Regions from separate parts of the Micromonospora coriariae genome, predicted to be linked through region 2. Evidence: riboswitches for the same ligand, from Rfam matches in the RefSeq annotation. Region 2 holds a riboswitch; the other holds the start of a gene.
What was found. A riboswitch is a leader RNA that binds a small molecule or an ion and turns the genes downstream of it on or off. The one in region 2 is predicted to bind thiamine pyrophosphate.

Region 1: another riboswitch for thiamine pyrophosphate. It lies ahead of GA0070607_RS19330 (ECF transporter S component); the one in region 2 lies ahead of thiE (thiamine phosphate synthase).

The regions. Positions count from the first base shown of each region.
Region 1 covers NZ_LT607412.1:4,110,246-4,125,514, reverse strand. The annotation lists gene GA0070607_RS19405 (glycine--tRNA ligase) at 1-88, opposite strand, end outside; gene GA0070607_RS19400 (hypothetical protein) at 204-683, opposite strand; gene GA0070607_RS19395 (antibiotic biosynthesis monooxygenase family protein) at 708-1,049, opposite strand; gene GA0070607_RS19390 (hypothetical protein) at 1,077-1,334, shown strand; gene GA0070607_RS19385 (metal ABC transporter substrate-binding protein) at 1,389-2,333, shown strand; gene GA0070607_RS19380 (metal ABC transporter ATP-binding protein) at 2,330-3,091, shown strand; gene GA0070607_RS19375 (metal ABC transporter permease) at 3,095-3,961, shown strand; gene GA0070607_RS19370 (ArsR/SmtB family transcription factor) at 4,005-4,301, shown strand; gene GA0070607_RS19365 (Fur family transcriptional regulator) at 4,301-4,699, shown strand; gene GA0070607_RS19360 (hypothetical protein) at 4,859-5,467, shown strand; gene GA0070607_RS32790 (hypothetical protein) at 5,490-5,657, shown strand; gene GA0070607_RS19355 (acyl-CoA dehydrogenase family protein) at 5,692-7,698, opposite strand; gene GA0070607_RS19350 (DUF6328 family protein) at 7,820-8,320, opposite strand; gene GA0070607_RS19345 (sugar isomerase domain-containing protein) at 8,460-9,209, opposite strand; gene GA0070607_RS19340 (aminoglycoside N(3)-acetyltransferase) at 9,206-10,012, opposite strand; gene GA0070607_RS19335 (alpha/beta fold hydrolase) at 10,037-10,867, opposite strand; TPP riboswitch at 10,974-11,078, shown strand; gene GA0070607_RS19330 (ECF transporter S component) at 11,155-11,745, shown strand; gene GA0070607_RS19325 (ABC transporter ATP-binding protein) at 11,855-13,270, shown strand; gene GA0070607_RS19320 (energy-coupling factor transporter transmembrane component T family protein) at 13,282-14,082, shown strand; gene GA0070607_RS19315 (hypothetical protein) at 14,161-14,517, opposite strand; gene gndA (NADP-dependent phosphogluconate dehydrogenase) at 14,963-15,269, shown strand, end outside.
Region 2 covers NZ_LT607412.1:3,455,752-3,471,020, forward strand. The annotation lists gene GA0070607_RS16255 (ThuA domain-containing protein) at 1-1,792, opposite strand, end outside; TPP riboswitch at 2,105-2,214, shown strand; gene thiE (thiamine phosphate synthase) at 2,209-2,835, shown strand; gene thiO (glycine oxidase ThiO) at 2,829-4,043, shown strand; gene thiS (sulfur carrier protein ThiS) at 4,034-4,234, shown strand; gene GA0070607_RS16275 (thiazole synthase) at 4,231-5,010, shown strand; gene GA0070607_RS16280 (thiamine phosphate synthase) at 5,037-5,690, shown strand; gene thiD (bifunctional hydroxymethylpyrimidine kinase/phosphomethylpyrimidine kinase) at 5,687-6,472, shown strand; gene thiC (phosphomethylpyrimidine synthase ThiC) at 6,490-8,082, shown strand; gene GA0070607_RS33000 (hypothetical protein) at 8,139-11,024, opposite strand; gene GA0070607_RS16300 (cupin domain-containing protein) at 11,102-11,410, opposite strand; gene GA0070607_RS16305 (LLM class F420-dependent oxidoreductase) at 11,407-12,357, opposite strand; gene GA0070607_RS16310 (ABC transporter ATP-binding protein) at 12,360-13,145, opposite strand; gene GA0070607_RS16315 (ABC transporter substrate-binding protein) at 13,417-14,448, shown strand; gene GA0070607_RS16320 (ABC transporter permease) at 14,552-15,269, shown strand, end outside.

The sequences.
Region 1 (15,269 bases), 650 kb from region 2:
GGGTGCCTCCGTAGATCTCACTGGAGGGGAATACGAAGCCTCGCCGCTTGGCGAGACTGACGACGGCGTCGATACGGTCGGCTGGCATGTTTCCTCCTACGCCGGCTGGCGGTCGGCGGGGGCGAGATGTGGATGGATCGGTCAGTTCGGGGACAACGGTACGACCACTGTCGCCCCGAGCCCAGCAGAATACCGGGGGCGGCTCAGTTCACCCCGCAGACCTCCATGCCACCGGTCTGGCCGTCCTGACCCAGGCTGACCTGTTGCTGCTCCCGGTCACCGCCGTCGAGCGTCACGTCTACCGGCACGGTCAGGCTGGTTGTGTCCACCTCACCCACCCGGTATGCGGCGACCTGCGGCTCGGCGGCCGCGCGCCGCTCGAACTCGGGGCGCGACTCGCGCCGCTGCGCGTCGTCGCAGAGCTGGTCGTAGGCCCGTCCGTAGTTCCGCTCGACCAGCGCCTGGTAGTAGTCGCTGGTCACCGTGCGGCCCTGTTCACGGATCGCCTGCACGCCGGTGACGGCCAGGCCGACCACTGCCGCTCCGCCCCCGCCACAGCAGAGCAGCACGGCGAGCGCGCCGACGCCGAGGCCGATCCAGAGCCGGGTCCGGCGGCCCTCGGTGGGGGGCGCGGCGAACGGCGGCGCCACCCCGGGACCGGGCGGCGGGGCGGGTGCGGTCATAGGAGCAGGGTAGTGCCCGACGGCTCAGCGGTAAGGACCAGCAGCCCGATCACTCTCGGCGACCACCACGGCCCCGCCGGGCGCCGCGGTGGCCAGCGCCTCGTACGCGGACGGCTCGTCGACCGACTCGGCGAGCAACGGCACCGCGCTCACCTTGACCTCGAAGGCGCCCAGTGCCCGCCGGTACGTGCCGACCGACTCCCACTCGGTGACCAGGGACCAGTGGCGGGGATCGTCCAGCGCCCGGACCAGTTGACCGCGCAGGTAGCCGGGGCGGGCTGCCAGCGCGGTGAGGGCGGCGTGCGCCCGTTCGGTGAAGTCGTCGGCGACATCGACGTCGACCACGAACCGGTTGGTCACCAGCACCGGGTTCCTCCTCGTAGAGTCTGTGGGATGCAGCGTACGCAGCGCCCTCTGCTGGCTCGGTTGGCCGGGGCGAACCCGACGTCGGTGTTCCTGCTCACCCTGGTGGTGGTGCTGGTCGCGTTCTTCACGCCCGGGGTGATCGGCGGGCTGCTGACGCTGGCGCTGGCCGCGGGCCTGATCGCCCTGTTGGCCACCACCTGGCCGGTTCAGGCCCCGCAGACCCGGCTGATCCGGCTGCTGATGCTGACCCTGCTGGTGACGGTGGGCCTGGCGAAGCTGCTCTGACATGCACTCATGCGTTTTTGACAATCATTGTCGTTCCCGCGGACAGTTGGGGACATGACCAACCGCACCACGTCCCGCGTCCTGGCCGCCGCGACCGCCCTGCTCGCCCTGGGCGCCGGCGCCGGCTGCTCCATCGGCAACGCCGCCGGCGCCGACCCCGAGCGGGTCGACGTGGTCGCCGCGTTCTATCCACTCCAGTTCCTCGCTGAGCGGATCGGCGGCGACGCGGTGCGGGTGACCAACCTCGCCAAGCCCGGCGCCGAGCCGCACGACCTGGAGCTCACCCCGAGCCAGGTCGGCCAGGTGAGCGAGGCCGAGCTGATCGTCTACCTGAAGGGCTTCCAGCCGGCGGTGGACGACGCCGTCGCGCAGAACGGTGACGACCGGACGTTCGACGTCACCAGCGTGCAGCCGCTGCTGGACGCGTCGGCCGGCGGGCACGACCACGAGGGCGAGGAGGGGCGCGCCGAGGAGCACGGCGGCAAGGACCCGCACGTCTGGCTCGACCCGACCCGACTGGCCGCCATCGGCGACCAGCTCGCCCAGCGGCTCGGCAAGGCCGACCCGGACCACGCCGCCGACTACACCGCCCGCTCCGCGGCGCTGCGCGGCGACCTGACGGCGCTGGACGGCGAGTTCACCCAGGGCCTGCGGACCTGCCAGCGGCGGGAGATCGTGACCAGCCACGCCGCGTTCGGCTACCTGGCCGACCGGTACCGGCTGGAGCAGGTCGGGATCACCGGACTCAGCCCGGACGTCGAGCCCTCGCCGCAGCGGCTCGCGCAGGTGATCGAGGAGGCGAAGGAGCACCGGGCCAGCACGATCTTCTTCGAGACACTGGTCAGCCCGAAGGTCGCCGAGACCATCGCCGGTCAGGTCGGCGCGCGGACCGCGGTGCTGGACCCGATCGAAGGGCTCGCCGCCGGCAGCGGCGCGGACTACCTTTCGGTCATGCGTACCAACCTGCAGACCCTGCGGACGGCGTTGAGCTGCTCGTGAGCGCACCCGTCATCACCGTCGAGCACGGGGCGGTCGGCTACGACGGCCGCCCGGTGCTCCGGGACGTCTCACTCACCGTGACCGCCGGCGAGGTGGTCGCGGTGCTCGGCGCCAACGGCTCCGGCAAGTCCACCCTGATCCGGGCCGTGCTCGGGCTGGTGCCGATCAGCGCCGGCTCGGTCACCCTCTTCGACCGGCCGTTGCGCCGTTTCCGACAGTGGGCGCGCATCGGGTACGTCCCGCAGCGCCTGGGCGCCGGCGGCGGCGTGCCGGCCACCGTCCGGGAGGTGGTGGCCTCCGGCCGGCTGGCCCGTCGGGGGGTGCTGCGTCCGCCGGGTCGAGCCGACCGGTCCGCCGTCGACGCCGCGCTGCGCGCTGTCGGGCTCGCCGACCGGGCCGGTGACCCGGTGTCCACGCTCTCCGGCGGCCAGCAGCAGCGCACCCTGATCGCCCGCGCCCTGGCCGGCCAGCCGGAGCTGCTGGTTCTCGACGAGCCCACCGCCGGGGTGGACGCGGCCAGCCAGGAGGCGTTCGCCGGCGCGCTGCGCGACTTCGTCGCCGACGGCGGAACAGTGCTGCTCGTCGCCCACGAGTTGGGCCCGCTGCGACCGGTGATCAGCCGGGCCGTCGTCGTCCACGAGGGTCGCATCGCCCACGACGGCGCGGTGCCGGACCCGGCCGGCCATCACGCGGAGCCCGACCACGACCACGTGCACCCGCACTGCTACGACGAGCCCGCCGGGCTGTGGAGCAACTGACCCATGGAACTCTTCCAGTACCCCTACATGCAGCGTGCCCTGATCGGCGCGCTGGTGATCGGCCTGGCCGCGCCGGCGCTCGGCATCTACCTGGTGCAGCGCCGGCTGGCGTTGATCGGCGACGGTGTGGGGCACGTGGCGCTGACCGGCGTCGGGGCGGGACTGCTGCTCAACCGCTCACCGGTGCTGGTGGCGGTGATCGCCGCCACCATCGGCGCGATCGCCATCGAGATCGTCCGTGCCCGCGGGCGTACCTCCGGTGACCTGGCCCTGGCCCTGCTCTTCTACGGCGGCATCGCGGGCGGCGTACTCCTGGTCGGCCTTTCCGACGCGACCAGCGCGAACCTCAACGCCTACCTGTTCGGGTCGCTGACCACCATCTCGCCCGCCGACCTGACCACCATCGCGGTGCTCGGCGCGGCGATCCTGGTGACGATGATCGCGTTGCGGCCGGCGCTGTTCGCGGTCAGTCACGACGAGGAGTACGCCCGGGTCTCCGGCCTCCCGGTCCGCACGCTGAACCTGCTGATCGCTGTCGCCACCGCGGTCACCGTGACAATCGCCATGCGGGCCGTCGGAGTGCTGCTGATCAGCGCGTTGATGGTGGTGCCGGTCGCCACCGCCCAGCAGGTCACCCGGGGCTTCCGCAGCACGATGGCCGCCGCGATGGCGCTCGGGCTCTTCGCCGCCGGCTCGGGTGTCTGGGTGGCGGCCACGGCGGACACCGCGCCGGGCGCCTCGGTGGTGCTGGTGGCGATCGCCTCGTTCCTGGTGGTGGCCGTGGCGGGTGGGGTCTGGCGGGCGTTGCGCCGCCGGGCCACGCCGGCCGCCGCGCCGGCGCCGGAACCGCACGAGGTCGTGCTGGGTTGAACCTGATCAGCGGGATGTCGCCGGTATTGGTTACCGTTGCAGGGTGACCAGCGCAACGGGCTACGAGGGGTTCGATGGGGCCAGCGAGTTGCTCCGCGCCCTGTCGGCGCCCATCCGGCTGGCCATCGTCAGTGAGCTCGCCGACGGCGAGCGGTGCGTGCACGAGCTGGTGGAGAAGCTCGGGGCCGCGCAACCGCTGGTCTCCCAGCACCTGCGGGTGCTGCGCGGCGCCGGCGTGGTGCGGGGTTCCCGCCGGGGTCGGGAGATCGCCTACAGCCTGGTCGACGAGCACGTCGCGCACATCGTGGCGGACGCGGTCAGCCATGCCGGGGAGGGATGATGAGCGAGGGTGGCACCGCGGTGCGCAACACCCGGCAGCGCTCGGCGGTGAGCGCGCTGCTCGCCGAGATGGAGGGTTTCCACAGCGCCCAGGACCTGCACGCGATGCTGCGGCAACGCGGCGAGCGGGTCGGCCTGACCACTGTCTACCGCACGCTGCAGGGGCTGGCCGACGCGGGCGAGATCGACGTGATGCGCCCGCCGGGCGGCGAGCACCTCTACCGCCGGTGCAGCGAGGGGCACCACCACCACCTGGTGTGCCGGGCCTGCGGCAACACGGTCGAGGTGGCCGGCCCGGCAGTGGAGAGCTGGGCTGATCGGGTCGCCGCCCAGCACGGCTACGCCGATGTCAGCCACACCCTGGAGATCTTCGGCACCTGCCCGGCCTGCGCCCACTGACCAACGCCCCGGCCACCCTCCAGGCCCTTTGCTCTGAGGAATGCTGCCGGCGACGAGCGCGACGACGGCGATTCGACGGGTGGACCGCATGCGGGTTGGCCGTCCCGCCGGCTGATTCGACCAGTGCCGTGTCCGGCGGTTCGTGGCACGCTGTCCGGCGTGAAGATCTACGCCGATCGCTTTCCGACCGCCGCCCGTCAGTTGCTCACCGACCTGCTCGTCGTCGCCTGGGTGTACGTCGCGATCCGCGGCGCGCTCTGGCTGCACGACCTGGTGCAGAAGCTCGCCGTACCGGGGCAGAAGCTGGAGGGCGCCGGCAGCGGGCTCGCCGACAACCTGGGCGACGCCGGCAGCAAGGTTGGCCGGGTGCCGCTGGTCGGCGACGAGCTGACCGCGCCCTTCCAGCGGGCCGCCGACGCCGCCCGGTCGCTCGCCGACGCCGGCCGTGACCAGCAGCAGCTGGTCGACCAGCTCGCCCTCGCCCTCGCCATCGCAGTGCTGATCTTCCCGCTCGGTCTGGTGCTGTTCGGGTGGCTGCCCCTGCGGGTCCGCTGGATGCGCCGGGCCTCCTCGGCCGCGAAGCTGGCGGCGGGGCCGGCCGGCCGGGACCTGCTCGCCCTGCGCGCGCTGGCCACCCAGCCGCTGGGCCGGCTGACCCGGATCGCGCCCGATGTGGCCGAGGCGTGGCGGCGCGGCGACGACGACACCGTCGACGCCCTGGCCGCGCTGGAGTTGCGGCAGCTCGGCCTGCGCGCCAGGAGCCGCTGAGCGGCCCGCTAAGGTCGTCGGCGTGTTCTACTTCCTGGTCGTCATCGCCGTCCTGCTGCTCGGCTACGCCGCGGTCCTGCTCTCCTTCGTCCGACGGGGCCGGAAGATCCCGTCTGCGGCGTACCTGGGTCTCGCGGTGCTCAACGGCCTGATCCTGGCGGCGGTGCTGGCCTGGGCGGTCGCCCGCTGACCGCCCGGCACGGCGACGCGCCGGGCGGCACCCGTCACGACTTCGGCGGGATACGGCGGCGGACGTCGGCGGCGGCGGACGGACCGGGCGCCCAGCGGGCCACCCAGGGCAGCTCGTCGGACGGGGTGATGACGCCCTCCTCCAGGGCCGCATAGCGGCCGTTGAGGATGCGCTTCGCGGCGGCGGTGTCGACCGAATCGGTGTTGTCCCACAGGGCGGCGAACAGGGCGTCCACCCGGACCCGGGCCTGCCGGCAGAACAGGTCGGCCAGTTCGACGTTCTCCGGCCGGCTGTCCCGCTCGGCGGACGCCCGGACGCAGACCGCGGACATCGCGAACAGCTCCGCGCCGATGTCCACCACCCGGCCGAGGAACGCCTGCTTGCGCTCCATCTTTCCCTGCCAGCGGGACATCGCGTAGAACGTCGACCGGGCCAGCTTGCGCGACGAGCGCTCCACCTGACGCAGGTGCGCGGCCAGCGGCCCGAACTCGGCGTACGCCGACGGGCTCTGCCCCCGGCCGACGGCCAGGGTGGGCAGCCACTTCGCGTAGAAGGCCCCGGCTCGGGCGCCGGCACGGGCCTTACGGCCCCACCCCGCCTCCGGGTCGATGATGTCGCCGGCCACCGACAGGTGGGCGTCGACCGCCTCCCGGGCGATCAGCAGGTGCATGATCTCGGTGGAGCCCTCGAAGATCCGGTTGATCCGCAGGTCGCGCAGCATCTGCTCGACCGCGGCCGGGCGTTCGCCGCGGGCGGCCAGCGAGTCGGCCGTCTCGTACCCCCGGCCGCCCCGGATCTGGATCAGCTCGTCCGCGATCTTCCAGGCCATCTCGCTGGCGTACAGCTTGACGAGCGCGGCCTCGATCCGGATGTCGTTGCGGTCGTCGTCGGCGAGCAGGCAGCAGAGATCGAGCATGGTCTCCATGCCGTACGTGGTGGCGGCGATGAAGGCGAGCTTCTGGGAAACGGCCTCGTGCTCGCCGACCGGCCGGCCCCACTGGACCCGGTCGGCGGCCCACTCCCGGGCCACGTTGAGCGCCCACTTGCCGGCGCCCACGCACATCGCCGGCAGCGACAGCCGGCCGGTGTTCAGCGTGGTCAGGGCGATCTTCAGACCCTTGCCCTCGCCGCCGATCACGTTCTCGGCGGGCACGAACACGTCGTGGAACCGGGTCAGGCTGTTCTCCAGGCCGCGCAGGCCGACGAACTCGTTGCGCCGCTCCACTGTGATGCCCGCGCTGTCGCCGTCCACCACGAACGCGGTGATCCCGCCGCGCCGCCCCTCGGTGGCCGGCACCCGGGCCATCACCACCAGCAGGGTGGCGACGATGCCGTTGGTGGCCCAGAGCTTCACGCCGTTGAGCCGGTAGCCGGTGCCGTCCTCGGTCGGCTCGGCGGTGGTGGCCAGCCGGGCCGGGTCGGAGCCGACGTCCGGTTCGGTGAGCAGGAACGCGGACACCTCGCCGGCGGCGAGCCGGGGCAGGAAGCGCTGCTTCTGCTCGGCGGTGCCGAACATCTTCAACGGCTGCGGCACCCCGATCGACTGGTGCGCCGAGAGCAGCGCGCCGATCGCCGGGCTGATCGAGCCGGCCAGCATCAGCGCCCGGCAGTAGTGCAAGTTGCTCAGCCCGAGACCGCCGTACTTGCGGTCGATCTTCATGCCGAACGCGCCGAGGTCGGCCAGCCCGTGGAACACCGCGTCCGGGATGGACGCGTCGCGCTCGATGGCCGCGCCGTCCACTTCGGAGGTCAGGAAGGCGCGGAACCGGCCGAGGAACTCGTCGGCGCGGGCCACGTCGTCCGGGTCGGACCGGGGCCACGGGTCGATCAGGTCGAGCCGGAACCGGCCGAGGAACAGCTCCTTGCCGAAGCTGGGCCGGTCCCACGCGGACTCGCGAGCCGCCTCGGCGACCTGCCGCGCCTCCTTCTCGGAGACCTGCCCCGCCTCCGTCGGCAACGGCGCCGCGGCGCCGGCGGTGCTCGGAGCGGTGCCGGGATCGGGGCCGTCCGCTGCCGGTCGGCCGTTCTGCGTCGTGGTCACGGCTGCCCCCTCGAACCTCGGTGCGGCTGCGTCGACGTGCGCGACTACCGTCACGCTACCCCCGGGTGTTACTCAGGGGTAGCGGTCCGTGAAGATCGAGTTCGATACCCGGTCGCCGGTCTCAGTTGGCGAGGGTGCGTGGGTCGTCATCGTCGTCGTCGATGTCGTCGTCGCCCCAACTGCGTCGGGAGAACGGCAGGATCAGCCAGAAGGTGAGGAACCAGAGCCCGGCCAGCGCGCTGAGCACGAACGCGATCGGCCGGTCCAGCACGAAGTCGGTGATCAGCAGCACCGCGCTGACCATGGAGATCAGCATGAAGGCGAGCCCGCCGGTGGCCATCCGGTGCGCGAACCGGACCAGCTCCGGCTTGCGCCCCTGCCGGAACAGCGCCCGGTGGAACGCCACCGGCGAGATGATCAGCGCGGTGGCGGCGGCCGCGGCGAGCAACGCGACGATGTAGACGTCCCGCTGGAACTCGTTGGTGCGGGTGAACCCGTTGCTGAACGGCAGGGTGAGCAGGAAGGCGAAAAGGATCTGCACGCCGGTCTGGGCGACCCGCAGCTCCTGCAACAGGTCGGCGAAGTTGCGCTGCCAACGCTGCTTCTCGGTCTCCTTGGACACGCGCTACCTCCGGTGAGACGGTACTGCCAGCGGTACGGGCTGCCGCCGGCAAGGCAAGTGCCCCACCCGGTCGGGTGCGAAACGGGTTCACGAGCCCTCCCGGCCCGTCACCGGGACACCGGCACCGCCCGGACGAGCCTCAGGCGCCGCGCCGGATGCGGCCCGCGTACCGGGCCTCCAGCGCCGCGTTGTGGGCGTCGCCGTCCGGGATGTTCGCCGACAGGTAGACCGGGGGCCGCTCCCCCGCGGCCAGCAACCTGGCCACCACCTCCACGGTGACCTGCTGGGCCAGCAGCGCCGCCGTGATCGAGGAGACCGCGCCCACCGTGCCACCGTCGGGCAGCGGCAACGTCGCGTCGCCGTACGGTGCGCCGTTGTCGAGCACCACGTCGGCGAGGTCCGCCAGCTTGCGCCCGGACGGGTGGCGGGAGGTCATCCGGCCGGAGTGCTGTGCGGAGGTGATCGCCACCAGCCCATGGCCGTGCTGTTTGACGAGCGTGGCGAACTCCACCATCGCGCCGTTGACCCCGGAGTTCGACGCGAGCACGAAGACGTCGCTGGGCCGCACCGGGGCCAGCTCGTACAGCCGGTGCGCCACCGCCGGGTCCCGCTCCAGCAGCGGGCCGAGCCGGTCGGCCGGTTCGCCGCCGAGCAGCACCAGGTCACGCAGCGCGATCCGGTTGGTCGGCACCAGACCGCCCGCCCGGCCAGCGATCTCCATCGCCAGGGCCTCGGAGTGCCCGGTGCCGAAGGCGTGCACCACACCGTCGGCACGCACCGCGTCGGCGATCAGGTCGGCGGCCCGCCCCACCGCCGCCCGCTGGCTCTCGGCCACCCGGCCGATCGTCTCGGTCACCACGGCCAGGTAGTCCTCGGCACTCACCGTCATGCGTCCTCCGTTGTCCGGTTGCGGGCGAACCATCCCACTGCGAAGTCGACCGCCGCCCGCTGACGCATCAACCTCCCGGTCCCGGTGCCGACCCGTGCGGTACGGACCGCCCCGGTCGCCTCCAGGTCCCGGCCCAACGCGTCGAAGTCGGTCTCGTCGAGCCGTACGTCCTGCCACCACACCCATTCGCGGCCACCGTCAGCGGTGCGTATCGCGGCGCCCAACTGCTCGCGGGGTGGTGCCGGAAGCCGGTACTCGGCCAGGTGCAGCGAGGTGTTCACCCCGTGGTCCACACCGAGCAGCAGCACGTGGGCGTCGAGGTCGTAGAGCCGGGCCAGCGGGGAGCCCTCGCCGAGCATGTCGGCCCGGGTGTGCCCGGCCACCACCTGTTCGGCGGCCGGACCGAGGGCGGCGAACGACACGTGGGGATGCGAGCTGCGCAGCGCTCCGGGCCAGCAGCGGACCGTCTCGGCCAACACGCCCATGAAGCGGCTCGGGGTGACCGCCGGATCGAATCCGGGCATCTCGGCGCGGATCAGCGGCCACCAGTCCACCGGCACCGGCGGGTCGCGCCACTGCGCGGGGTCGCTGTTGTCCGGGGTGTGGGTGGGCACCACGATCGTGCCGTCCGGGCCGAGCGCGTCGCGCAGGGCGAGCACCAGCGCCTGCGGCCCGCCGCAGACGAAACCCAGCTGACGCAGCCCGGCGTGCACCAGCAGCGTCCCGCCGGGGCGTACGCCCAGCATGCGCAGTTGCGCGGCGATCGAGCGTCGGGTGCCCGGCCCGCCGCTGTCCATCGTCATGGTGTTCTTCTCGGCCGACATGGCTCAGGCCGTTCCGCTGGTTCTGGCCAGGATCGCCTCGGCCAGCGGACCGGGCGCGGCGTCCGGGATCCAGTGGCTCACGCCGGGTAGTTGGACGAAGCGGTAGTCCCCGGTGACGTTGGCGGCGCACGCCTCGGCGGCGGTCCGGCCGATGGCGATGTCCCGGTCGCTCCACACGTACGTGGTGGGAACCGCGACCGGGCCGACGCCGGCCAGGTCTGCGCGGGACATCGCCCGATACCAGTTCAGCGCCGCGGTGAGCGCGCCCGGCTCGCGCATCGGGTCGGCGTAGTGGTCCACGCGGGACGCGTCGCCCACCCCGGTGAGCAGCTTGCGCAGTGCGGTGGCGTTCCACGCCAGCAGCACCTTCTCCGCCTTGCCCGGCTTGCGGAACAGCGCGATGTACGACGAGCGCGCCTTCTGCTGGCCGTCGGTGGCGAGCGCGTGCGCCATGGCCGCCGGATGTGGCACGGACACCGCGGTCAGCGTACGGACCCGCTCGGGGTGCCGGGCGGCCAGCGCCCAGGCCACGATCGCTCCCCAGTCGTGGCCGACCAGGTGGACGGCGTCCAGCCCGAGCGCGTCCAGCACCGCCACCGCGTCGGTGACCAGTTCGGGGATCCGGTAGTCGGGGACAGCCGCCGGCCGGGCGCCCGGCGAGTAGCCCCGCTGGTCCAGCGCGTACGTGCGCAACCCGGCGGCGTGCAGCGCGGTGGCGACCTCGTCCCACTCGCCGGAGTGCTGGGGGAAGCCGTGCAGCAGCAGGACGGGCGCGCCGTCCGGTGGGCCACCGGCGCGTACGTCGAACGTGAAACCCCGTGCGTCAACCCGCATGATCGTCAGCCTACCCAGCCCAAGTCTCCTGAACCGGACGCTGCGTCGGGCGGACGCCCTGCTGGGCCGGTACCCCTGGTCGGTGCTAGCGTCAGCGAGACAACTTCACATCCGACAGGGGAGCGCACAGCGCTGAGAGTGCGGGCACGCCCGCAGACCCTCGAACCTGATCTGGGTAATGCCAGCGCAGGGAGTTCGGTCGACCTCCAGCCGCGCCGCCGTCCGGTGCCACCGGGCGCGCGGCGTGCGTCTTCTCCTGGTTCGCAGTCAGGACTGGGAGCATTCACATGAACCACAGCGACACCAACCGCTGGCGCACCATCGACATCGTGGTCGCCTCGGTGATCGCGGTCGCCTTCGGCGTCATCTTCTGGGCCTGGGGCCTGGTGTGGAGCGCCACCGAGGGCGCGTTCGCCTTCTTCCCGCCGGCGCAGACCCTGATCTACGGCGTCTGGCTGATGCCGGCCGTGGTCGGCGGCCTGGTCATTCGCAAGCCCGGCGCCGCGCTCTACTGCGAGACGGTCGCCGCGGTACTCTCCGCGCTGCTGGGCAGCCAGTGGGCCGGCACGGTGATCCCGCAGGGCATCGTGCAGGGCCTCGGCGCCGAGCTGGCCTTCGCGGCCTTCCGGTACCGCTCGTTCCGGCTGCCGTCCGCGGTGGTGGCCGGTGCGCTGACCGGACTCAGCGCCGCGCTGTTCGACTTCTTCGTCTGGAACGCCGAGTACGACCTGGCCGACTACCGCGTTCCGTACGCGCTGCTCACCATCGTCAGCGCCACCGTGATCGCCGGCGTCGGCGGTTGGGTCCTGACCCGCGCCCTGGCCAACACCGGCGTCCTGGACCGCTTCCCGGTCGCCCGCGACCGCGCCGCCATCTGACCCCACCCGTGTCGATCATGAGGTTGGCCCTCGGGTGGATCTCCGGAAGTGCCGCCAACCTCATGATCGACGGGGCAGGGTGGAGCCGGCGGCGGGGCTGGGGGGTGTGGTGAGCGGGGTTCAGCTGCGGGGGTTCGGGTGGCGGCACGCCGGGCGCCGGGCGTGGGCCGTGCGCGGCGTGGACCTGCGGGTCGAGGCCGGGGAGCGGGTGTTGTTGCTCGGTCCGTCGGGGGCCGGCAAGAGCACGCTGCTCAGCGCGCTGGCCGGGCTGCTGCCCGAGGACTCCGGCGAGCAGGAGGGCACCGTCGAGATCGACGGGCTCGACCCGCGCAAGGGCCGGGAACGGGTCGGCATCGTCTTTCAGGACCCGGAGACCCAGCTGGTGATGGCCCGCAGTGGCGACGACGTCGCCTTCGGGCTGGAGAACCGGGGGGTGCCGGCGGGCGAGATCTGGCCCCGGGTGGACGAGGCGCTGCGCCGGGTCGGCTTCCCGTACGACCGGGACCGGCCCACCGCCGCGCTCTCCGGCGGCGAGCAGCAACGCCTCGCCCTCGCCGGTGCGCTGGCCCTGCGCCCCGGCCTGCTGCTGCTCGACGAGCCGACAGCCAACCTCGACCCGGCCGGGGCCGACCTCGTCCGGCGGGCGGTGGCCGGCGCGCTGGACGCCGACACCACGCTGATCCTGGTCGAGCACCGGGTCGCCGAGGCGCTCCCGCTGGTCGACCGGGTGGTCGTCCTGGAGCCCGGCGGCGGGGTCCGCGCGGACGGCCCGCCGGAGGCGGTCTTCGCGGCGCACGGCGCCGCCCTCGCCGCGGAGGGCGTCTGGGTGCCGGGTCATCCCGTCGCCACCCGGCGGGGGCCCGCAGCCCCCGGCGAGCTGCTGCTCACCGCCGACCGGCTCGGCCTGCCGCCCCGGCTGGCCCCCACCGACCTGGTGGTACGCGCCGGGGAGGCGCTCGCCGTGCGCGGGCCGAACGGGGCCGGCAAGTCGACTCTCGCGCTGCTGCTCGGTGGGCTGCTCCGGCCGGGCGCCGGCCGGGTCACCGCGTCCGCCGAGCTGGCCGGGCCGGACCACCGCACCGCGCCGCACCGGTGGCGGGCGCCCGCGTTGGCCCGGCGGATCGGGTCGGTCTTCCAGGATCCGGAGCACCAGTTCGTCACCAGCACCGTCTTCGACGAGCTGGCGCTCGGCCCGCGTCGGACCGGCCAGCCCGAGGCGGCCGTCACGGAGACCGTGGCGGGGCTGCTGGACCGGCTGCGGCTGACCCGGCTCGCCGCAGCCAACCCGTACACCCTCTCCGGTGGAGAGGCCCGGCGGCTGAGCGTGGCGACCGCCCTGGCCACCGCCCCCCGCCTGCTGATCTGCGACGAACCCACATTCGGTCAGGACCGGCGGACCTGGCGGGAGCTGGTCGACCTCTTCGCCGACCTCCGCGACGCCGGGCACGGCGTGGTCACCGTGACCCACGACCCGGACTTCGTCGCCGCGCTCGCCGACCGAACCGTCACCCTGGAGCGATCGTGACCGGCCGCTCGATGATCAGCATCGAGCCGGTCGCCGTGCCCGGTGCGCCGCTGGCCCGCCGTAACCCGGTGGCGAAGGTGGCGGCCGCGCTGGTGTTCTCGTTCACCCTGCTGGCCACTTTGGACCCGGTGGCCCCGGCGATCGCCATCGCCGTCGAACTCGCCGTGCTGCCGCTGTTCGGCATCCGTTACGGCGTGCTGGCCCGGCGGGCGTGGCCGCTGCTGGTCAGCGCCGTCGGCATCCTGGTCACCCTGGTGCTCTTCGCCTCCGACCGGTCCGGCCGGGTCCTGCTGGACGCGGGGCCGGTGCTGGTGACCACCGGAGTGCTGCTCACCGCGCTCGGCCTGATCCTGCGGGTGCTCGCGGTCGCCCTGCCCGGCGTCATAGTGTTCGCCACCACCGACCCCACCGACCTGGCCGACGCGCTGATCCAGAACGCGAAGGCGCCGGCCCGGTTCGCCATCGGGGCACTGGCCGCGTTCCGGCTGGTACCGCTGCTCGGTCAGGAGTGGCAGATGATCAGCATGGCCCGTCGGGCACGGGGCGTCGATGCCGGACGTAACCCGGCGGCGAAGCTGCGGCTGTTCGCTTCGACCGCGTTCGCGCTGCTGGTCGGGGCGATCCGCCGGGGCACCCGGCTGGCCGTGGCGATGGACGCCCGCGGTTTCGACGCCGGAACGCCCCGCACCGTGGCCCGCCGTCAGCCCTTCGGCCCCGCCGACGGACTGCTCATCGCCGGAGCGGTCGCGCTGGCCGGCGCGGCCCTGACGGTGAGCGTGCTGCTCGGCACCTTCCGCCCCCTGCTCGGCTGACCCTCCCCCACGATCCTGCGGTTGCCGCCCCCGCCGCTGCGGAGGCGGCAACCGTGAGATCTCGCGGGTCGGGGCCGGTCAGCTGCGGCGGAAGGCGTAGCGGCGCGGTTGACCGGCTCGCTGGCTCTTGCCGCCAGCGGAGCGGCCTGCCCCGGCCTGCGGCGGTCCGGCCTTCGGCGCCGCCGGCCGGCCGGCCGCCAGCGATGCGTCGGCCACCGGTGGCACGTCCAGCGCCGCCGGCACGTCGACCACCACCGGCACGTCGATCGCCGGCGGCACCCCGACCGGCAGGGCCGACTCGACCGTCAGGGCCGGCAGGTCGGGGTGGATCGGCAGAGCCGGCAGCGGGCCGCGGCCAGCCGCCGGCCCGGTGCCGGGCGGCGTCGGTGCGGGGGTACGGGACGACTTCTTCTTCGGGTTTCGCCTGGCAGGCATCCGGGCCTCCTTCGGTGCCGACCGTCAACGCGGTTCCCGCGCTCGATCGGCTCAGCTGGTGACCGTCGCGCCGCGACGGTCGAGAGGGAAGGGACTGCTCACCGGGGTGGGGCAGGGCCGGCACCGCCGCGCGGCGGGTGGGGATGCGGGACGCCCGGGAGCGCACGGACCGCGGCGCGGGGCAGCGGGCCGGCTCGGAAGTGGGGCGTCAGTTGCGCATGCCCGCACGCTATCGGGTGGGCGGGTACCGGCGCACCCGGTTTTCCTGGCAACATCGGCGGCCCGCTGCCGACGCGCCCACCGCGATGGTGACCGCGCGGAGAATCAGCTGGCCGGGGCTGAGCGCCACCGGCCGATCACCGGCTGTCGACGAGGCGGCCCGCTCCGCCGCGCACCGCGATACGGTCGCAACACGGCAGTACGACGGTGAGAGGTGGCGGCACGGATGGCTGAGCAGGCGACCGCGCAGATCGGCGTGACGGGGCTGGCGGTGATGGGCCGCAACCTGGCCCGCAACCTGGCCCGCAACGGCTTCACCGTGGCGGTGCACAACCGTTCGCCTGAGCGCACCCGCAGCCTGATCGCGGAGCACGGCGACGAGGGCACCTTCGTGCCCGGCGAGTCGATGGCCGACTTCGTGGCGTCGCTGGAACGGCCCCGGGCGGTGATCGTGATGGTCAAGGCGGGTGCGCCCACCGACGCGGTGATCGACGAGCTGGTGCCCCTGCTGGAGGAGGGCGACATCGTCGTGG
Region 2 (15,269 bases):
GCGGGAGGTTGGTCAGGCCTGTGTTGTTGGGCGAGTTGTTCACCGGCGCCGCGCAGTCGAACTTCGGGCCGCTCGGGCCGGACGGGAAGGTGTAGTCGTTGTACGCCTCGTTCGTCCCGGTGCAGTACGGCCAGCCGTAGTTGCCGGGGGTGACGATGTTCCACTCGACCAGCCCACGCGGGCCCCGGTTCGGGTTGTCCGCGTTGGCGTCCGGCCCGTAGTCCGCGACGTAGAGCGTGTTGGTCTTCGGGTCGGTGCCGATCCGGAACGGGTTGCGGAAGCCCATCGCGTAGATCTCGGGTCGGGTCTTCTCGGTGCCCGGCGCGAAGAGGTTGCCCGCCGGGACGGTGTAGGTCCCATCGTCCTCAGGGTGGATCCGGATCACCTTGCCGCGCAGGTCGTTGGTGTTGCCGGAGGTGCGCTGCGCGTCGAAGTCCTGGCGCCCCGGCCGCTCGTCGATCGGCGAGTACGCGCTCGACTCGAACGGGTTGGTGTTGTCACCGGTGGCCAGGTAGAGGTTGCCGGCGCCGTCGAAGGCCATGCTGCCGCCGGCGTGGCAGCAGGTGTTGCGCTGGGTGTCGACCCGCAGCACCTGCTTCTCGCTCGCCGGGTCGATGGCGTCACCGTTCACCGTGAACCGGGACAGCAGGTTGCGCGTGACGCCGTCGTTCGGGGCGTAGTACAGGTACACCCACCTGTTGGTGGCGAAGTCCGGGTCGAGCCGGATGCCGATCAGGCCGTCCTCGTTGCCGGTGAAGACGTCCAGGTCGAGGGCGGTGACGGTGTTGCCGGTGTCCGGCTTCACGATCTGCACGCGACCGTCGCGCTCGACGTAGAAGACCCGCCCGTCCGGGGCGATGTCCAGCTCCATCGGGTTGCTGGTGTTGCTGTCCAGGGCGACCTTCTCGAAGCTCGCGGTCTTCGAGGCGCCGCAGTCGGCGTCCGCCGCCCCGGCGGCGGTCCGGATGCCGCCGAGCAGGTGGGAGAGGAACTCCGGCTCCGCGTACGACTCCCTGGTGTGCCCGCCGCCGGTGTACCAGGAACGACCACCGTCGAAGTCCTGGCACCAGGCGATCGGGTGGTCGGCGCCCATCGCGCCGGCGCCCGGGGTGTAGCTCTTCTCGTCCAGGCTGGCCAGCACGTGCACGTCCGGCCGGGGGTTGGTCTGGTAGTTGTACCACTCGTCGAAGCGGGACCAGCGGTCCGGCAGCTCGGCGGTGGACGGGTGGGCGTGGTCCTCCACCTTGACCGTGGCCTGCTGGTTCGCCGGGTGGTTGGCGAAGTACGCGCCGACGAGGTCGCCGTACCAGGCCCAGCTGTACTCGGTGTCGGAGGCGGCGTGGATGCCCACGTAACCGCCGCCGGCCCGCACGTAACGCTCGAACGCGGCCTGCTGCTCGGCGTCCAGGACGTCGCCGGTGGTGGAGAGCCAGATCACCGCCTGGTATTTCGCCAGATTGGCGTCGGTGAACGCGCCACCGTCCTCGGAACTGTCCACGGTGAATCCGTTGGCCGCGCCGAGTTGTTGGATCGCGGCGAGACCTGTGGGAATGGAGTCGTGGCGGAAGCCGGCCGTCTTGGAGAACACCAGAACGGAGAAGGGATCGGCCTCAGCCTTTGGCGCCTTCGGCGCCACCTGGCTGACCGGGGCCGCGGCTTGCGCATCCCTCACGGGGACCTGCGCGGCGGCGGGTGCCGCCTGTGCCGGCAGGCCGAAGAGGGTCGTCGAGGCGAGGGCCAGGGAGATCAGGGTCGCGGTGATGGGTACGCGGGCACGACGAGAATGGGACACGCCGCCTCCTATGTCGCGGTGGACAGGGATCGCGGGGGCCGGCTCGCCGAAGACCGTCCCGGATGGAGCCGGTGCGGGTGCCGTGCCAGGGCATCCACGCCAGCATTTTGTCGAATCGCTGAACAAATTAATTCGGTTCGATCAATGTCCGGCAAGATGCCGGCGGGTAACGGTTCTGCAACGGTGGGCGACATTCCGAACAGGACCGTATGAAGCGCCCAACGGATCTCGCGGAGCGGGGTGATTCTCGCCCGCCCGGTCGCCCGCCGACCCCGCCTTGGCAGGCGGCCGGATCTGTCGTACGGTGACACGCAAGTAACCCACGGGAGCCCGGTGTACCGGGCTGAGAGGGGGGCTGACAGCCCCCGACCGTCGAACCTGATCCGGGTAATGCCGGCGCAGGGAGGAGCGTTGCCGTGCCGTCCCTTGGGCGACTGCATCTGATCACCGACACCCGACCCGGACGGGATCCACTCACCGTGGTCCGGGCCGCCCTCACCGCGGCCCGCGCCGACCTGGTGGTGCAGGTCCGGGTCGAGGACTCCGCCACCGACCGTGAGGCGTACGACCTGGCCCGGCGGGTGCTCGCGCTCTGCATGCCGTACGGGTCGACCTGCCTGGTCAACGACCGGTTGCACGTGGCGCTGGCGGTGGGCGCCGCCGGTGGACACGTCGGTGCCGACGACCTGCCGGTCGCCGCCGGCCGCCGGGTGCTCGGCCCCGACGGCGTGCTCGGGGCCACCGCCCGGGCACCGGAGACGGCGATCGAGGCCGTCGCCGCGGGGGCCAGCTACCTGGGCGTCGGGCCGTGCCACACCACCAGCACCAAATCCGGGCTGCCGGACCCGATCGGCCCGGCGGGGGTACGCGCGGTCAGCGACGCCGTCGACGTACCGGTCGTCGCGATCGGTGGGGTGACCGCCGCCCGGGTGCCGGCGCTGCGGGCCGCCGGGGCGTACGGGGTGGCGGTGGTGGGCGCGGTATCGGGCGCCGCCGACCCGGCCCGGGCCACCGCCGAGCTGCTCGGGGCGCTGACGTGTTAACAGGGGGCCCTTCCTCTACAGAATCCGTTAACAAGGGGCCCTTCCTTGCGGACGTGGCGGTGGTGGGGGCGGGGCCGATCGGGTTGGCGATCGCCTGGCGGTGCGCCGCCCGGGGGCTTCGGGTGGTGGTGCACGACCCGGCCCCCGGTTCGGGGGCGTCGGCGGTGGCCGCCGGAATGCTCTCTCCGGTGGCCGAGGCGTACTTCGGTGAGCGGCAGCTGACCGGGTTGCTGCTGGCGTCCGCCGCCCGCTGGCCGGCGTTCGCGGACGAGCTGACCGAGGCGAGCGGCGTCGAGCTGGGCTACCGGACCGAGGGCACCCTGCTGGTGGGGCTGACCGCGGACGACCTGGCCGAGGCGCGCCGGCTCTGGGCGTACCAGCAGGGGCTAGGTTTGCCGGTCACCCCGCTGCGCCCCACCGAGCTGCGCGACCGCGAGCCGGCGCTCGCGCCGCGGGTGCGCGGCGGGGCACTCGCGTCCACCGACCACCAGGTCGACCCGCGGTTGCTGGTGCCGGCGCTGCGCACGGCCGCGCAGCGGGCCGGCGCGGTGCTCGCGCCGCAGGCGGTCCGTTCTCTCTCCGACGTGGACGCCCGGGTCACCGTGGTCGCCGCCGGCTGCGGCGCCGCCGCCCTCACCGGCCTGCCCGTCCGGCCGGTGAAGGGCCAGATCCTCCGGCTGCGCGCGCCCGGCGGCGCGGCGCCGGGCTTCCGGCACGTGATCCGGGGGTACGCCGACGGCGAGCAGGTCTATCTGGTGCCCCGCGCCGACGGCGAGGTGGTGCTCGGCGCGACGGTCGAGGAGCGGTCGGACACCACGGTCACCGCCGGTGCGGTGCTGCGCCTGCTCCGTGCCGGCGTCGACCTGCTCCCGGAGCTGGCCGAGTACGACCTGGTCGAGACGGTCGCCGGGCTGCGCCCGGGCACCCCGGACAACGCACCGATCCTCGGGCCGCTGCCCGCCCGGCCGGACGTGCTGGCCGCCACCGGGCACCACCGGCACGGCATCGTGCTCACCCCGATCACCGCCGACCTGATCGCCGACCTGGTCACCACCGGTGTGGCCGACCCGCTGCTCACGCCCTTTCATCCGGGCCGGTTCGCCGCCGCCGGCCCGGATCCCACCAACGCGGCCGGTCGGTTGGCCGGGCCCGGTGCGGCCGATGTCGGTGCACCTGATCGGACGACGGAGGAGGACCTGTGGAGTTGACTGTGAACGGGAGCGGGCGCAGCGTCCCCGGTGGCGCCTCGGTGGCCGATCTGGTCAGCGATATCGTGCCGCAGCAGCGCGGGGTGGCGGTCGCGGTCAACGGCGAGGTGGTGCCCCGGGCCGGCTGGCCGACCACTGCGCTGCGCGACGGTGATCGCGTCGAGTTGCTCACCGCCGCGCAGGGCGGGTGACGGCCGTGCCGTTCGAGCTGGGCGGGGCGACGTTCACCTCGCGGCTGATCCTCGGCACCGGCGGCGCCGCGAACCTGCACGTGCTGGAGCGGGCGATCCGGGCGTCCGGCACCGAGCTGGTCACTCTGGCGCTGCGCCGGGTGGACACCGCGCCGGGCTCGGCCGGTGGGCTGCTGGAGCTGCTGGACCGGTGCGGGGTAAGGCTGCTGCCGAACACCGCCGGCTGCCACACCGCGACCGAGGCCGTGAAGGTGGCCCGGCTGGCCAGGGACGCGTTCGACACCGACTGGATCAAGCTGGAGGTGATCGGTGACGAGCGGACCCTGCTGCCCGACGGGGTCGAGCTGCTCCGTGCCGCCGAGGAACTGGTCGCCGACGGCTTCACCGTGCTGCCGTACACCAGCGACGACCCGGTGCTCGCCCGCCGGCTGGCCGACGTGGGCTGCGCCGCGGTGATGCCGGCCGGCGCGCCGATCGGCTCGGGACTCGGCATCGGCAACCCGCACCACATCCGGCTGATCCGGCAGGGCGTGGACGTGCCGGTGATCCTGGACGCCGGCATCGGCACCGCGTCCGACGCGGTCCTGGCGATGGAGCTGGGCTGCGACGCTGTGCTGCTGGCCAGCGCGGTCACCCGGGCCGCGGACCCGGTCGCGATGGCGACCGCGATGCGGTACGCGGTCGAGGCGGGCCGGCTGGCCGCCGGCGCCGGCCGGATCGCCCGCCGCTTCCACGCCCTCCCGTCCACCCCCGACGAGGGAAGACCCGACCTGTGACCCCCGAACGCGTCCCGCCCGGGGCCGTGCCGTCGGGCGTCGTGGTGTTGACGGATCGGCGGGTGGCGCGGGGGGCGCTCGATCAGGTGGTGGCGGGGGCGGTCGCCGGGGGAGCGCGCTGGGTGGTGCTGCGGGAGAAGGACCTGCCCCGCGCCGAGCGCGCCGCCCTCGCCGCCGACCTGCGTTCGATCCTCGCCGACGTCGCCGGAACCCTGATCGTGGCTGGCCCCGACCCACTCGACGGCGACGCCGTCCACCTGCCCGCCGCCGGCCCCTACCCGCCCCCGACCCACCGCCTGGTCGGCCGCTCCTGCCACAACGGAACCGAGCTGAACCGCCTGACCACCGAGCACTACGCCACCGTCTCCCCGGTCCACCCGACCGGGACAAAACCCGGCTACGGCCCACCCCTGGGAACCAAAGGGCTGCACGAGCTGATCCAGGTCAGCCCAACACCGGTGCTGGCGCTGGGAGGTGTGGAAACCCCAGAACAGGTGACCGCCTGCATCCAAGCAGGAGCAGCCGGAGTAGCCGTACTGGGCGCACTCATGCGAGCAAAAGATCCCACCCGGACAGCAGCGAGTCTGACCAGAGCCTTCCAAGAGGCGGTCACCCCCAAGCCCCTGAAACCCGGCGCGGAGTCAGCCAGATCCCCAACCGCAACCAAGGAGGGGCCGTGACACCCCACACCATCCTCACCATCGCCGGCTCCGACTCCGGCGGCGGCGCCGGCATCCAGGCCGACCTCAAGGTCTTCGCGGCGCTCGGCGCGTACGGCACCAGCGTCCTCACGGCGATCACCGCACAGAACACCCGGGGCGTCGACGCCGTCCTGCCGCTGCCCCCGCGCACGGTCACCGAGCAGTTGGACAGCGTGCTCGCCGACTTCACGGTCTGCGCGGTCAAGACCGGGATGCTGGGCAGTCCCGCTGTCGCCGACGCCGTGGCCGAGGCCGCCCGGGACGGCCGGCTGCCCCAGCTCGTCGTCGACCCGGTGCTGGTGGCCACCAGCGGTCACCGGCTCGGCGTGGTGGGTGCAGTCGAACGGATCCTTCCGTACGCCAGGGTGGCGACGCCGAACTGCGCGGAGGCCGCAGCCATCACCGGGCGCCCGGTGGACGACGTGGCCGGGATGGTCGCGGCCGCCGAGGCCCTCGCGGCCGGCGGCCCGGAGTACGTCGTGGTCACCGGCGGCGACCTGGACGGGGGCGAGGCGGTCGACGTGCTGCACGGCGGCGGCCACACCACCCTGTTGCGCGCACCTCGGGTGGACACCCGGCACACGCACGGCACCGGGTGCTCGTTCTCGGCGGCGATCGCCGTGCGGCTCGCGCTGGGCGATCCGGTGCCGGCGGCGGTGGGGGTCGCCAAGGAGTACGTGCTTCGCGCACTGACCGGAGCGCGGGGTTGGGAGCTGGGTGCGGGCCGCGGGCCGCTGGATCACTTCGGCTGGTCCGCTTGATCACCAGGGAGGCTGTCATGCAGGCACGAGGCAAGGTGTACGTCGAGGGGGCACGGCCGGATGTGCGAGTGCCGTTCGCCGAGGTGGCGCTGACCGGCGACCATCCGCCGGTGCGGCTCTACGACACGTCCGGTCCGGGCTCGGACCCGGAGGTCGGGCTGCCTCCGCTGCGCGGGCCGTGGATCGCCGAACGGGGTGATGTCGCCCCGGCACGGGGCGCGGGTACGCCGCTGACCGGAATGGCCGGGCGGCGGCCGACCCAGCTCGCCTACGCGCGGGCCGGCGTGGTGACGCCGGAGATGGAGTTCGTGGCGATCCGGGAGAACGTCGACCCGCAGCTCGTCCGGGCCGAGATCGCCGCCGGCCGGGCGGTGCTGCCGCTCAACGTGAACCACCCGGAGTGCGAGCCGGCGATCATCGGCAAGGCGTTCCTGGTCAAGGTGAACGCCAACATCGGCACCTCGGCGGTCAGCTCGTCGGTCGCCGAGGAGGTGGAGAAGCTGACCTGGGCCACCCGCTGGGGTGCCGACACGGTGATGGACCTGTCCACCGGCAAACGGATCCACGAGACCCGCGAGGCGATCGTGCGCAACTCGCCGGTGCCGATCGGGACGGTGCCGATCTACCAGGCGCTGGAGAAGGTCGGCGGCGACCCGGTGAAGCTGAGCTGGGAGGTGTTCCGGGACACAATGGTCGAGCAGGCCGAGCAGGGCGTGGACTACATGACTGTGCACGCCGGGGTGCTGCTGCCGTACGTGCCGCTGGCGGTGGACCGGGTGACCGGGATCGTCTCCCGAGGCGGTTCGATCATGGCAGCCTGGTGCCTGGCGCACCACGAGGAGAACTTCCTCTACACCAACTTCGCCGAGCTGTGCGAGCTGCTGGCCCGCTACGACGTGACCTTCTCCCTCGGTGACGGGCTGCGGCCCGGCTCCATCGCCGACGCCAACGACGAGGCGCAGTTCGCCGAGCTGCGCACCCTCGGCGAGTTGACCACTGTGGCCTGGGAGCACGACGTGCAGGTGATGATCGAGGGGCCGGGGCACGTGCCCATGCACAAGATCAAGGAGAACGTGGACCTCCAGCAGGAGTGGTGCCACGAGGCGCCGTTCTACACGCTCGGCCCGCTGACCACCGACATCGCGCCGGCGTACGACCACATCACCTCGGCGATCGGCGCCGCGATGATCGGCATGTTCGGCACTGCGATGCTCTGCTACGTCACCCCGAAGGAGCACCTGGGCCTGCCGGACCGCGACGACGTCAAGGCGGGCGTCATCGCGTACAAGATCGCGGCGCACGCCGCGGACCTGGCCAAGGGGCACCCCGGCGCGCAGGCGTGGGACGACGCGCTGTCCAAGGCGCGGTTCGAGTTCCGCTGGGAGGACCAGTTCAACCTGTCGCTGGACCCGGAGACGGCGCGCTCGTACCACGACGCCACGCTGCCCGCCGAGCCGGCGAAGACGGCACACTTCTGCTCGATGTGCGGCCCGAAGTTCTGCTCCATGAAAATCACCCAGGAGCTCAAGGAGTACGCGGCCCGCGGCATGAAGGACAAGTCGGCGGAGTTCGTCTCCGGTGGTGGCCGGGTCTACCTGCCGCTGGCCTGATCCGCCGGCCCTGCGCTGGGCACCCCTACAGGGGTGGCCAGCGCGGGGTTTCGGGGTCAGTCGCGGTGGTGTCGCCCGGTGGAGCGCAGCGAGCGGCGGCCGTTCTCCTGCTCCGGCTCGTTGTCCGCCACCGGCTTGCTCAGGCCGGAGACCCAGTCGACGAACTCCTCGTCCTGTGCCGGCAGTGGCTCGGTCGCATCCGGTGCGGCCTGGCTCTCCTCTTCGGCGCGGGTCCGGTTGCGGCGGAACAGGCTGCCGAGCCGTCCCCGGCGGGATGGCTGCTCCGCGTCGTTGCCGGCACCCGGTGCGGCGTCGGCGCTCGCCGGACCGTCGGTACCGGTGCCGTTCTGTTCCGGCACCAGCGGAGAGGCCGAGGTCGGGGAGGCTTGTCCCGCCGCGGAGGCCGGAACAGCCTCGGCGGCCGGGGCCGGCGTGCCGGCGGCCCGTCGCCATCGACTGGCCGCCCGGTCCGATGCGCTGCGCTGGACGGAGGGTGTGGCGGGGCGGGTCGGTGTGGCGGTGCCGGTCGGACCCGATGTTCCGGTGGGAGGTGCCGGGTCGCCGGCCGCGGGCGAGTCGGTCGACGCCGGCCCGGTGGCGCCCGCCGAACTCCGCAGCGGGTCTGCCGCCCCCTCGCTGCGTGCGGTGGTGAACGCGTCCCAGGTGTTGGCCCTGCTCAGGTCCGGCAGGGGTGCCCGGTGCCGGGGCCGCGGCGTCCACTCGGTCGGCTCCTCCCGGCTGGTCGGGGCGTCCGATGCGGTCGGTTCCGGGGTGCCGGCCTGTTGAGGTGCCGTCCACGCCGGGCTGACCGGCCAGGCTGGCGCGGCCGGGGTCCACCGATCCGCCTCCGGGGTTGCGGTTGCCGCCGCCCCGAACAGAGGTCCGGCGGAACCACTCGCGGTCGCGGGCCGTTCGGTGTCGGTGGGCCGTTCGGTGCCGGTGGTCCGCTCGGTCCGGGGCGCGACGGCGGCTGCGGAATCGCCGGCAGGGTCGGCCGCCGCCGGGTCGGTAGGGGCGGCGGGGCTCGCCGCAGGGGCGGTGGTGGCGGCGGGGGCCGTCGCGGGCGTCCCGGCGCCCTGACCGGGCTCGGTGCCCGGGGCGTCCTCTCCGGGCTGCGAGCCGTCGGTGGCCGTGCCGGACCCGGTGCCGTCGGTGGCCTTGGCGGGCCGGGGGGTTCTTCTGGCGCGGCCGGCGGTCGTGGACCTGGCCGGGTCGGCGGCGGTCTCCGGATTGGACGGTGTCGTACCGTCGGCCAGGTCTGAGGTCGGGGCGGCCTTCGGCTTGCGGGTCCGGCGCGGCTTGGGCGCCGGCGCGCCGGCCGTGCCGTTACCCGCAGTGCCCGCGCTCTCGCTGGTCGCCCCGTTGCTCTTGCTGGTCGTGCCCGTGCTGGTCGTGCCCGTGCTGGTCGTGCCCGTGCTGGTCGTGCCCGTGCTGGTCGTGCCCGTGCTGGTCGTGGTCGTCCGCGGGCTCGCTGTGGTCGTTTCCGCGCTCGCCGTGGTCGCGGCGGTCGCGCCGTCACCTGGCGAGTGGTGGTTCGTCGCGTCCTCGCCGGTCGGCCGGGCCGCGCCGGTCGTGGCCATGGCCGCGGTGCTGGTCGAGCCGTCGTCGCCCGGACCGCCCTCCGGAGCGGCGGGGTCGCCGCCGACCGAACCGTCCTGGGTCGGCTCGTCGGTGCGCGGCCCGCCCCTGCCTGGTGTGGTAGCGCTCGGCTCGCCCGTGGTGGCCGTCGTCGCGGGGTCACCGGCGTCGTCGCTGTGGTGGCGGGGACCGCCGGCCGGTCGGGGCAGGGGGGTGCCGGTCGGGTGGGCCGGCACCGAGCCGTGCTGACCGATCCCCGAGGTCGCCGGCCAGTCCCAGTGGGCTGGGACGGTGCGGACGGCACCGGTGCTGTCGGCGGCGCCCGGCTCACGTCCGACGCCGGCACTGTCGGCGGCGCGCGGGTCGTGCCCGGCGCTCGCGCTGGCCAGGTCCGCCCCGGTGGGTTCGGTGGCGTCCCGATCGGCCGCCGAGTCGGCGCCGGGTAGGGCCGGGCCGGCGGGCAACGGGCGCAGGATGTCGGTCGGCTCGATCGCCCGCCGATCGGCCGTGCGGGCACGCGCCGGCCAGCGCAGCAGGGCGGCCGCAGCCGCGCCGAGCGCGCCGGCGAGGACCGCGATCAGCGCGCCGTAGTAGGGGGTGGTCTGGTAACGATCCACCGCGTCGCCCGGACCGGCGGTCAGGTAGGCGAACGCCACCAGCACCGGGCCGGCCACCCCGGTGGCACCGCTGACCAGGGGGACCTGACCACGCCAGCGGGCCAGCCCGGCGGTCGCCGCGCCGGCCAGCAGCGCCGTGAGGGGCAGCACGACGAGCGCCAGCCGTTGTGCAGCGTCGTCGTCCAACCAGCTCGGCTCGAGGACCCCGAGCCGGACCGTGGGCAGCGGGCCGACGGTGCCGAGCGACGGCAGGACGGAGACCAGCGCCAGCACCCAGACCGCACCGGCCACCGCGGCCATGTTCCAGCCCAGCTCGGGCCGGAGCAGGACGGCGATCGCCGCGCCGGCCCCGATCACCGCGCCGAGCACGGCGCAGATGCCGACCGCCCAGACCGGGTCGATGGAGATCAGTTCGGCTGCCCGGGCGGGCTGCATGCAGAGCGGAGCGACGACGGTGGCGCCGAGCGCGGCCGCAGCACCGATGGCCAACTGCCGGCCGGTGCTGGTCGGCACGGCGTCCCGGCGGGCCAGGCGTCCGGTGAGGACGGCACCGGCAACGGCGGCGTTCGCGGCGAACCAGCCCACCCAGACGAGCTGGGCCGGCCACTGATTGACGGTCGTGCCGGTGAAGGCGCCGGTGAGTCGGACGATGCCGAATCCGTACGCGACGCCGAGCTGACCGGCTCCGGCCAGCACGCTCACCCCGAGCGCCGTGAGCAGCAGTCTGCCCCAGGTCCGAAAGGCCATGTCCGGCACGTTACGCACCTGGTACACCCGATCGCCACCGGCGCGCCGCGCGGCGCGCCGGCCCGCTCCCGGCGGGTCTACTTGAGTTCGACCAGCCGAGCCAGGTACGTCGTATCCCCGACATTGGTGAGCATGTGCACCGCGCCCGGGTCCCGGTAGACCACTCCGCCGGTGGGTTCGTCGGCGTCGATCAGGGTGCCGTCGACCGTCTGCACGACGTTCTTCGCGCCCTCGATCGCCACCACGAGGTAGGGGTGGTCGTGCCGGTGCAGCGGCTGCCGCTCGCCCGGTTCGAGCCGGATGTGCCAGACCCGGACCCGGTCGTTCTCGTACACGATCTCCTGGCCCACCGGCCCGAGTTCGGTCCCGTCGAACACGTCGGTCATCGTTCTCCGTCCAGTTGCGGGAGCACCTCGGCGGCGATCAGCTCGAGGTGGTCCAGGTCAGCGAAATCGATCAGGCGCAGGTGCACCCGGGTTGCGCCGATCGCGGCGAACTCGCCGATCCGCTGCACGAGCTGCGCGGGCGAGCCGACCACCGGGTCCTCCGGAGGCAGCGCGCTCTTCTCGTGCAGTGGCGCGGCCCGTCGCTGCGCCTCGGCGTCGGTTCGCCCGATGGCCACCACGATTCCGGCGGAGAGCACCAGCGGCGCCCGCCCGGACTCCGTCCGGCCACTGCGGTCGCACGCCTCGCGCACGCGGTCGTACGCCTTGGCGGTCTCCGCCACGGACTTGAACGGCATGTTGAACTCGTCGGCGTACCGGGCGGCCAGCTCGGGGGTGCGCTTGGGGCCGCGCCCGCCCACGATGATCGGCGGCCCGGGCACCTGCACCGGCTTGGGCAGGGCCGGCGCGTCCACCAGCCGGTAGTGGTCGCCGGCGTAGCTGTACGTCGCGCCCGGCGGCGTCCGCCACAGCCCGGTGATCACCTCAAGCTGCTCGGCCAGCCGGTCGAAGCGTTCGCCGACCTTCGGAAAGGGGATGCCGTACGAGATGTGCTCGCGCTCGTACCAGCCGGCGCCGATGCCGAGGTCGACGCGACCGCCGCTCATCTGGTCGACCTGCGCGACCATCACCGCCAGCGGGCCGGGAAGCCGGAAGGTAGCCGACGTGACGAGCGTGCCGAGCCGGATCCGCTCGGTCTCCCTGGCCAGGGCGGCGAGGGTCAGCCAGGCGTCCGTCGGGCCGGGCAGGCCCGGGTCGGCACCCATCGACTGGTAGTGGTCGGCGCGGAGGAAGCCCTCGAAGCCGCCCGCCTCGACCATCCGCGCGAACCGGAGCTGGTCGTCGTAGCTGGCGCCACGGTGCGGCTCGGTGAAGACCGACACCCGCATGTTCATCGTCCCTCCGCGCCGGCCGCGGCCGGCTGGTCGCGTTCCATCAACAGCTCGTGCAGATCGGCGCTGACGCGGGCGACGTCCGCGAGGTGGGCGTTGCGGCCCAGGGTGCGGGGCCGGGGGATGGTCACCTCGACGACCTTGCGGATACGGCCGGGGCGGGGGCTCAGCACGACCACCCGGTCGGCGAGCAGCACCGCCTCGTCGATCGAGTGGGTGACGAAGACGATTGTCGGCTTGTTCTCCATGTGCACCCGCTGGAGTTCGCCGGAGAGTTCCTCGCGGGTGAGCGCGTCCAGCGCGGAGAACGGCTCGTCCATGAGCATCACCCGGGGCTCGCCGATCAGCGACCGGCACAGCGACACGCGCTGCTGCATGCCACCGGAGAGCTCGTGCGGCAGTCGCTTCTCGAAGCCGGCAAGGCCGGCCACGTCGAGCAGCTGTCGGGCCCGCTCGCGGTGCTTGGCGCGGCTCCAGCCGAAGATCTCCACGGGCAGGAGAACGTTGTCCAGGACGGTGCGCCACGGCAGCAGCGCCGGCTTCTGGAACAGCATGGCGATATCCCGGCGGGGCTGGGTGATCGGCGTCCCGGCCACGGTGATCTCACCGGCGCTCAGCGGGAGCAGCCCGGCCACCAGCCGCAGCAGTGTGGACTTGCCGCAGCCGGAGCGGCCGAGCACGGCGACGAACTCGCCCTCGGCGACGTCGAGGTCGATGCCCCGTAGCGCCTCCACCCGGCCGGATCGGCCTTCGAAGGTGCGGGACACCCCGGACAGTCGGATCATCTCCGGCGGACCTCCGCTGAGTGGACGGTCAGGAATCCGGCAAAGGCTAACCGGCTCGTCTCCTAAACGCACCGTCCGGGGTGGTCGTCAGGTTGTTTCCGTTCCGCAACCCGATACGCCTGGCGTCGCAACTGTGGGTTTCTCGTACGCTGTGCCCGCGATAAGTCCCCTCACGATGGCGGTGCCCGGCTTCCACCCCTCCCGCCGGTTCCGCCGCGACAACCCCCTCCGGTGGCCTGCCGGCCCCGGTCGGAAAGGACATGGTGCACTGATGAGAAGGCTGACCCGTACGGTCGCAACGGCCGCGCTGGCCACCGCCCTCGCCCTTGTTTCCGCCTGCAGCAGCGGGTCGGACTCGTCCGACGACGCCAAGGGTGGCAACGGCGCGGCGCTGGAGCAGGTGACCTACCTCACCTCCTTCGGCAACTTCGGCCGTGACTCCTACGCCTGGGTGGCGAAGGAGAAGGGCTTCTTCAAGGAAGCTGGCTTCGACGTCGACATCAAGGCCGGGCAGGGCACCGGTGGTGTGATCCAGACCGTCGTCGGCGGCCAGGCCGACTTCGGGCCGATCGACCTCACCGGCGGTCTGCTCCAGCTCGGCAACGGCCAGGCGAAGGACTTCGTCGCGGTGGCCGCGATCCAGCAGCGCACGATGGCCGCCATCGCCACCGTCGAGGGCAAGAACATCGCCTCCCCGAAGGACCTGGAGGGCAAGAAGCTCGCCGACACCCCCGGGTCCGTGGTCCGCAACCTCTTCCCGACGTACGCCCGGCTGGCCGGCGTGGACGTCAACAAGGTGACCTGGGTCAACGGTGAGGCGCAGGCCCTGATCGGCACCCTGGCCTCCGGGTCGGTGGACGGCATCGGCCAGTTCGTCGTCGGCCAGCCGACGATCGAGGCGGTGGCCAGGAAGAAGGCCGTCATGCTGCCGTACAGCAACGTGATGCAGGACCTCTACGGCAACGTGCTGATCACCTCCTCGAAGATCGCCAAGGAGAAGCCCGAGATGGTGAAGCGGTTCACCGCGGCGCTGCTCAAGGGCCTGGAGTACAGCCTGGCGAACTCCAAGGAGGCCGCCGAGATCCTGAAGAAGAACGTGGACGCCACCAACACGGCGTCCGCCGCCGCCGAGCTGGAGCTGATGGCCGCGTACGTGCGCTCCGGCAACTCCGGTACCGCCATCGGCACGCTGGACAGCGGCCGGGTCGCCAAGAGCATCGCGATCCTGCAGGGCGCCGGCGCGCTGAAGCAGAACATCACCCCCGAGCAGATCATCGACTTCAGCCTCGCGCCGAAGGCCTGATCGTCCGGTCGTCACCTGGGGGTACGTCCCGCCGATTCCGGTGGGTCGTACCCCCGTCGCTCGTCGGCCCCCGTGGGGGGCCCGGCATATCGAGGAGGACAAGATGACCGACGTCCGGTCAGCGGAGCCGGTGGCGGGGGTGCCCGTACCCCCGGGTGCCGGCACCGAGGCGGCGCGAGCGGGGCGGGGCGCCGGCCTGCGTGCCGGGGCCGGGGCGGTGCTGCTGCCCGCGGTCGGTCTCCTGGTCGCCCTGGCGGCCTGGTGGCTGACCGCCCGGCTGGAGTTGGTCCACCCGGCCGCCCTCCCACCGCCGGGCGAGGTGCTCACCGCATTCGTCGACAAGCCGGCCCGGATGCTCGAGCACACCTGGGACACCCTGTTGGAGATCGTGATCGGCTTCGCCCTGTCGGCGGCCGCCGGTGTCCTGATCGGGCTCTCCCTGGCCAGCTCCCGCACGGTGGAGCGGATGTTCACCCCGCTGCTGGTCGCCGTCAACGCGGTGCCCAAGATCACGCTGGGTCCGCTGCTGGTGGTCGCGTTCGGCTGGGGTCAGACGCCCATCCTGACCATGGTGTTCCTGCTCTGCTTCTTCCCGGTCGTGCTCTCCACCGCGACCGGGCTGACCACCACCCCGGCCGACCTGGCCGAGCTGGTCCGCTCCTGGAACGCCTCCCGCTGGCAGGCGTTCCGCAAGGTGCGCTTCCCGGCCGCGCTGCCGCAGATCTTCGTCGGGCTCAAGGTGGCCATGCCGCTGGCCGCGATCGGCGCGGTGATCGGTGAGTTCCAGGCCGGCGAGAGCGGCCTGGGCTACGTCATCACCC